DNA from 2 places in the Pseudaeromonas sharmana genome. Region 2 is predicted to be linked to the other one. Evidence: riboswitches for the same ligand, from Rfam matches in the RefSeq annotation. Region 2 holds a riboswitch; the other holds the start of a gene.
What was found. Region 2 has a riboswitch for lysine ahead of ACFOSS_RS09990 (Na+/H+ antiporter NhaC family protein). Riboswitches for the same ligand answer to the same signal wherever they lie in the genome.

Region 1: linked by a shared signal. The riboswitch ahead of lysC (lysine-sensitive aspartokinase 3) and the one ahead of ACFOSS_RS09990 (Na+/H+ antiporter NhaC family protein) in region 2 are both predicted to bind lysine.

What each region holds. Positions count from the first base shown of each region.
Region 1 covers NZ_JBHSAF010000014.1:837,560-841,472, forward strand. Annotated here, with positions in the region: gene argA (amino-acid N-acetyltransferase) at 1-839, shown strand, start outside; lysine riboswitch at 1,115-1,287, shown strand; gene lysC (lysine-sensitive aspartokinase 3) at 1,370-2,722, shown strand; gene ACFOSS_RS13505 (hypothetical protein) at 2,953-3,123, shown strand; gene ACFOSS_RS13510 (heavy metal-binding domain-containing protein) at 3,120-3,440, shown strand; gene ACFOSS_RS13515 (DUF1289 domain-containing protein) at 3,443-3,745, shown strand; gene ACFOSS_RS13520 (leucine-rich repeat-containing protein kinase family protein) at 3,847-3,913, opposite strand, start outside.
Region 2 covers NZ_JBHSAF010000014.1:24,734-28,646, reverse strand. Annotated here, with positions in the region: gene ACFOSS_RS09995 (thymidine kinase) at 1-436, opposite strand, end outside; gene ACFOSS_RS09990 (Na+/H+ antiporter NhaC family protein) at 510-2,087, opposite strand; lysine riboswitch at 2,180-2,355, opposite strand; gene ACFOSS_RS09985 (H-NS family histone-like protein) at 2,653-3,057, shown strand; gene rrtA (rhombosortase) at 3,110-3,712, shown strand; gene pyrF (orotidine-5'-phosphate decarboxylase) at 3,690-3,913, opposite strand, start outside.

The sequences.
Region 1 (3,913 bases), 810 kb from region 2:
AGCTGGACCAGCAGGCCATCGTGCTGGTCTCTCCGGTCGGATTCTCCGTCACGGGTGAGAGTTTCAGCGTCAATGCCGAAGAGATTGCCGCCCAGGTCGCAATTCATCTTGGCGCCGATAAGTTGATCTCGTTTTGCTCGCAGCAAGGGATTATTCATCAAAATGGACAGGTGGTCTCGGAGCTGTTCCCGGAACAAGCCGAAGAGTACCTATGGGCCCTGGAAAAACAGGGCGACGACAGTTCCGGTACTGCCCGTTACCTCCGAGCTGCCATTGCCTCCTGTCGCGGTGGCGTACCGCGCAGTCATCTGGTGAGTTACAAAGAAGACGGTGCCCTGCTGCAGGAGCTGTTTACCCGTGATGGGATCGGTACGCAAATTGTTCGTCAGAGTGCGGAACAGGCTCGCTCCGCTTCAATTGATGATATTGGCGGCATTCTGGATCTCATTCGGCCATTGGAAGAGGAAGGCATTCTGGTGCGCCGTTCACGCGAACAGCTGGAAATGGAGATCGATCACTTCAGTATTATTGAGCGGGATGGTCTGGTCATTGGCTGCGCCGCACTCTATCCGTTTCCGGAAGAGTCCATGGCTGAGATGGCCTGTGTCGCGATTCACCCCGACTATCGCAGTTCCAGTCGTGGGGATCGGCTCGTCGCCAAAATTGAAGAGCACGCGCGTCGCCAAGGCATACACAAGCTGTTTGTGTTAACAACCCGCTCCATCCACTGGTTCCGTGAACGCGGGTTTGAGCCGGTAGAGGTATCGGATCTGCCCGTTACTAAGCAAAAACTCTATAACTACCAGCGCAGATCGAAAATCTTGTTGAAAAATATATAAAAAAAGACGGGGCCGACAAAATAACCGGCCCCGTTTTGGCAATGGAGATTTCTGGTTTCCACGCGGCGTAATATAGCAGCGCAGGATCGGGGGATTCGTGGAACCGGTCACATAACCAAGCATTGTTTTCATCTGTTTAACAAAAAAGTCCAGCCCAGATCACGAAATGAAACGGCTTTCTGTATGCGCTTACATTTGATCTGGCTCCGGATTTGGGTAGTAAATTTGACAGGTACCCCCGAGAAAGGGTATTTGTGTTAGACCCGCCTCAAGCGGGAACCAGAAGAGGCGCGTTGTTCAGGTAGCCGGCAGCAGGATGACAGTATCCGTCGATGGCCGGTCAGGGGGTACAACGCCGAGACTGCTTGCACACTGTAACGTGTTGGTAGTCGGCTGCGAGGGCTGAATCCCTCGGGCTGTCACCTGAGGGTGAAGTGCTTCTGGCAGGAAATTCTTTTTTCCCGCCTTAAACGCCCGCCTTCTTGGTTTCAACATTAAACGGATTTTGCTGTCTTTCAGGAGTTTTACCCGTGAACCAGGTTTGCGTTGCCAAGTTCGGCGGCACCAGCGTTGCCAATGCCGAAGCCATGGGCCGCTGTGCCCAGATCGTCGTTAATAATCCCAAGACCCGTGTTGTGGTGCTGAGCGCCAGTGCCGGCGTCACCAACCTGTTGGTCGACCTGGCCGCAGGCACCTTGGATCAACAGGCGCGCGAAGAGCGGCTGCAACGCTTGACCGACATCCAGTTCCATATTTTGGCTGACTTGGGCCACCCTACCCTGCTGGTACAAACCATTCGCGACATGCTGGATGAGGTCCGCGATCTGGCGGCGCAAGCCAGCGTGGTCACCGATGCCTCGCTGGTTGACCGCATGGTCGCGCAGGGTGAACTGATGTCGACCCGTTTGTTTACCGAATTGATGAAGCAGCAAGGCCATGATGCCGTCTGGTTCGATGTGCGCAAGGTGATGCGTACTGACAGCCGTTTTGGCAAAGCCACGCCGGCCATTGAGGCATTGCGTACCCTTAGCCAGCAAGAGCTGGCACCGCTGGTTGCTAACCATTACGTGATCACGCAGGGCTTCATCGGCGCCAATGCCGAGGGTCAGACCACCACCTTGGGCCGCGGTGGTAGCGACTACAGTGCCGCACTGCTGGCCGAAGCGCTGAATGTCAGCGAACTGGAAATCTGGACTGACGTTCCCGGCATTTACACCACAGACCCGCGGATGGTGCAGAGCGCTCGTCCGATCCCGGAGATCAGCTTTGCCGAAGCGGCTGAAATGGCGACCTTTGGCGCCAAGGTTCTGCACCCGTCGACACTGCAACCGGCTGTTCGCCGCAATATCCCGGTGTTTGTCGGCTCCAGCAAGGATCCTGCTGCTGGAGGGACCTGGGTTCGCTCCAGTACCGAGTCCAATCCGCTGTTTCGTGCCGTGGCCCTGCGTCGCAAGCAGATCCTGCTGACCCTGCAGAGCCCAAACATGCTCGGCGCCTGCGGCTTTCTCGCCGAGGTGTTCTCGATTCTGGCCCGTCACCGAATCTCGGTTGACTTGATTACCACTTCCGAAGTCAGTGTGGCACTGACCCTGGACCAGACCGGCAGCCAATCCAATGGCAAGTCGATCTTGAGCGATGAGGTGCTGGCCGAGCTGGGCGCCCTGTGCAAGGTCAAGGTGGAAGACAATCTCGCGCTGGTTGCCCTGATCGGCAACAGCATGAGCACCGTTAGCGGCGCAGGCAGCCGTGTCTTCGAAGCCATTGATGACGTGAATATCCGCCTGATCTGTTACGGTGCCAGCGCCCACAATCTCTGCTTCCTGGTCGGCGAGGACCAGGCGGAAGAGATCATTCAACGTTTGCACCGCAAGCTGTTGGATTAAGTTAAGTCCTTTTACTCCGTTTCGGCGCAGGCAAAGCCTGCGCCTTTTTTATTTCCGGTCGGCGCGAGTTTGTTCAATAAGTTCTATTAGTGTCATCGATGACAGGGCAATACATATGGCCTCCCGGGTGCAGGCATCGCTCAATTCCACTGAATAGACAGGAACCACCTGGCATTAAAATACCAAGCTATGACCTTGATAAATAAGGTATTATTTTCATTGTTTTGTGGGTGATTGATGGAGTGTCTTCTGAATATTCGGGAATCACGGCATGCGGCTCCTTTAGGAAAATAGAAAATGCCGCAGGGAAAAAAATTAACCTTCTGAAGCTGGCGCTTGCCGCTGCATTACCAACTGCTATGCTGGCCTATGATCAGTTGGATAAAGGATACCTCATATGATTCTTTCGACCACGCCCACCCTCGAAGGCCGTCAAATCACTGAATACCGAGGCATTGTCGTAGGGGAAGCTATTCTTGGCGCCAATATCTTCAAGGACTTGTTTGCCGGACTGCGCGACATCATCGGTGGCCGCTCCGGTGCCTATGAACGCGAACTGGCCAAAGCTCGCCAGATTGCCATGGACGAACTGGCCGACAAGGCGCGGGAGCTGGGAGCCAATGCAGTGGTCGGTATCGATCTCGACTACGAAGTCGTCGGCCCCAATGGTGGCATGTTGATGGTCAGTGTAAGCGGCACCGCCGTCATAGTCCGCTAAACATGGTCAGGGGGCTGTCATCTCGCCATAACGAACAGCTGGAACTGTTCGAACTGGCCAGCCCCTGTATCGGCGTTTGCCAGACTGATGAGCGTGGTTATTGCTGCGGCTGTTATCGTTCACGACAGGAGCGTTTCGAGTGGCAGCAAATGAGCAATGCTCAGCGCCAGGAGGTGCTGCGCCTGTGTCGTGACAGGGCGCGCCGCAAACGCAAACCGGTTACAGAGTCCAACGCCATCACCGCATCACAGCTTCCCCTCGACGGCCTGGACACTCCCGCTTCATCATCGGATAGCCAAGCCTGACGCCTCGTCTGTGTCAGCGCCTCCAGGAAAGCGTGCGTTTCCTGCCGCCTGACTGACAGTTGCCGGCGCTTGTACTACACCGTCCTGGCCGTCACGTTGCATCACATTTCAGCCTGCACCGCAGCAAGCGGCAGTGTGGACACATCCGCGCGCCAGGTCTCAATCAGT
Region 2 (3,913 bases):
AGCATATGCTCTTGAGCTCCTCCACCTTGTCCGCCAGACACAATAAATGGTATGCCCCTTCGAACAGTTCACCACGAAAATCGCTTTTGAGACCATAGGCAATGACCGGAATATCCAGCTCATCAACCACCCGCGCCAGCTGGTAGACCTGCGCGCGGGTTAAAAATTGGGCCTCATCAATAATGCAGACATGCAGCGGGGTCGCCTGATGCCGGCTCAGCACAATGGCGAACAGATCGCTTTGCGGTGAAAACACATCCACCTTCAGCTCCAGGCCTACGCGCGCGGCGATAACCCCGACACCAAACCGATCGTCAATCGCCGGGGTCATGGCATACGGCGTCATCCCTCTTTCGCAATAATTGAAATGAGCCTGGATCAGTTGGGTGGATTTACCCGAGTTCATTGCGGCAAATTTGTAATGTAGCGAGGCCATGCTGTCTCCTGAAAAATAACCGCGACATAATGCCAGAAAATGAAAAGGGGCCGAAGCCCCTTGATCATGCGGTTTAAGCCAGCGACGGCGCTATTGCTCGCTGTCGACCGAGTAAAATCGTCAGGCCGATGGCAAACCAGATCCCGGCACCGATGTAGGCCAGCCAGGTGCTGCCCGAGAGCCCCATCAGCAGATACGCAACCAGGGCTCCAAAGGCTACAAACAGCGCATAGGGCAGTTGTGTCATCACGTGATCGATATGATGGCAACTGGCACCAGTCGACGAAAGAATCGTGGTATCCGAGATCGGTGAACAGTGGTCGCCAAAAACAGCTCCGGCCAGCACGGCGGACAGACTCACCATCAGCAAACTTGGCTCAGCCGCCACCACCATGTCGGCGGCCAAGGGCAGCATGATTCCAAACGTACCCCAACTTGTTCCGGTCGAAAATGCCATGGCACCAGCCAGAACAAACAGCATGGCCGGCAACATCCAGGTTGGCACCCCGAGGCTGACCAACGAGGAGAGGTATTTTCCGGTTTCCATATCGCGGATCACGGCACCGATGGCCCAGGCCAAGACCAGAATACGAATGGCCGGCCACATGGCTTGCACACCGTGCACGGCAACCTGAGTCCACTGGCGAATGGTTAGACGCAATCGCAACGCCAACATCACGGCACTGGCCAACGCCAAGGCGCCGCCTTTTACCAGCGAGCCGCCGACATCGGTATTCTCAAAGGCCTTGAGCAGCGAAAACGGCTCGCCTGCGGCTGTCAGTTTGAGCGCCCCGCTATAGATCATAAAGAATACGGTCGCGGTCACCAGAAACAGAATGGGAACAACCAAATCCCACACCCGACCACGAGACGAAGGGGCCAGCGAAGAGGTTTCGCCAGGCGGAACGCCTTTTTGCGCATCAAACAGCTGCCCTTCGCGCGCTGCGGCTTCATGCCGGGCCATCAGTCCCACATCCTTTTGGAACAGGACGATCGCCAGCACCAACAACAAGGTAAACACGGCGTAGAAATTCAGTGGAATCATGGCAAGAAAGGCCGAGAATGCGGTCACCTGGGTCATGCCATGGGCAGTTAAGATACCGCCAATCAGCGCAATGATATAAGCGCCCCAGGAAGAAATTGGCATCAAGACGCACACCGGCGCGGCTGTCGAATCGAGCAAATAGGCCAATTTGGCCCGGGATATCTGATAGCGATCGGTCACGGGCCGGCAGATGGTCCCTACCGCCAGACTATGAAAATAGTCATCAATAAAAAACAGAAATACCAGCAATCCCGTCATCAACTTGGCTTGCCGGCGTGTCTTGATGTGTTGCTCCGCCCAATCAGCGAAAGCGCGGGTGCCGCCAGAAAGTGTCATCAAACTGATCAGGCAGCCAAGCAACAATAAAAATAACAGGATATTTACGTTCCACAGATTCCAGTCATTATCCTGCCAGAAAATGCCCTGGAAGAGCTTGCCCAAATAGACTGTAGTGCCCACAGGCTCGCCGGCCGACAGTAACAATGCGCCAGTGACGATGCCTGCACCGAGGGATAACAGAACTTTGCGAGTGGCAACGGCCAGGACTACCGTCAACAGTGGCGGAATGATGGAGAGAATTGAATCGGAATAGTGTGTGATACTCATGATCTCGGGTCACCTATAAACATCAGGTGGAGATCTACCGAAGAGGAATAGAAGACAAATATCAGGAAAAATATTCCTGTTGAGACTCCTGCCCTTTCAGTAGCGCTCCATAGTTTGCTCAGACTATGGCAGTGACATTCCTGTTCGAAATGCCCCCAGCAAACGCTCATGACGGAACGTTTACTTCGGCGCTGACGCCTTTCATCGGACTTCACAGGTGTCACCCTCGTCCCAACTACTCTTCGGCAGCGCAACCTCTACTCAAGGTAAGTCGAGCATCTTACTGACATTGGCGCCAAGGTCAATATTTTTATCCGGCAACCTAGCAAAAACCAGCGAAATCGATTGACATGGCAGATTGAAACACAACCCCATTGAGTGTGTTTGCGATAATGATATTTGACTGACGCGACCCGCTGCAGAAAATATCGCATTATTTATTCGTGACGATATTTATTATTTCCAGCCAGCTTGACAATTTTTACTAGCCTATTAAATTAAAAAAAGGTTAATAGTCACAATAAAGAAATCACCACCCAATACCCTCGGATTAAGTGAGACGAACATGAGTGAATTTTTGAAGGTGTTTTTAAATATTCGGAGCCTGCGCGCCGTGGCTCGGGATCTGACGCTGGAACAATTGGAAGAAGGGCTGGCAAAACTCACCAGTATTGTTGAAGAGCGCCGTGCCAATGATGAAGATGAGCGCAAATCCCGTGAAGAGCGTCTGCGTAAAATCAACGAATACATGAATATGCTTCGCGCCGATGGCATTGATCCAACTGAGCTGTTTCCAGCGGCGGCAAGCGATGTAGAAAAAAGCAGCAAGCGTGCACCACGCCCGGCGAAATATCGTTATCTTGATGAAAACGGTCAGGAAAAGACCTGGACCGGTCAAGGCCGCCAACCCTCTCCGATCCGCAAAGCCATAGAAAACGAAGGCAAAAGCCTCAACGATTTCTTAATTTGATATCTAAGAAAATGAAAGAGGGGCTGACGCCCCTTTTCTTTTAGTGACCATCATGATTAAACAAGGCACTGCATTCTGGTGTTTCTTGCTATTGGCTCTGGTTTTTTCCTGCGTAGTTCAGAGCTTCGGTAATGACTCGCTATTATCCTTTGACCGTAGCGCTATTTTGTCTGGAGAGTATTGGCGTCTCATCACTGGGGGCTGGCTGCATCATAATGCTCCCCACATGTTAATGAATCTGCTGGCATTGAGCATATTATGGTGCCTGTTGATTCCGCCTCTAACCGATGGCTTCTGTTTATTACTCTTGGTGTTGCTCGTGAGTCTGGTTGATCTGGGAATATTGATCCTGGTTCCTAAAACGCAACATTACTGGGGGCTATCAGGTGCCCTGCATGGTCTGTTCGCCATCGCAACCTGTCTGCAATTTATTGACAAGAAACGCCTGGCCGCACTCTGGTTAATCGGGCTGATATTAAAACTAGTATGGGATACTGCGCATCTCGACGATACGACAGCCCAGCTAATCGGGACTCGGGTTCATGTCGAGTCACATATTTTGGGCAGTATGGCTGGGCTGGCTATCGGGCTGGCGCTGCTGTTATGGCAACGCCAGGCCCAACGAAACAGGGTTAACCTAACAACGAAAGATTAATGCGCGCTAACGTGGCAGCAGGATCGACCGACTGGGTGATCGGTCGACCGATAACCAGATAATCCGAACCCTGACGACATGCCTGTTCGGGGGTCAGCACACGACGTTGGTCTCCCAGCTCGGCATCAGCAGGGCGTATACCCGGGGTGATCAATTTGAATTCGGCACCCAGCGCCGGTTTTAACAACGGCGCTTCCTGTG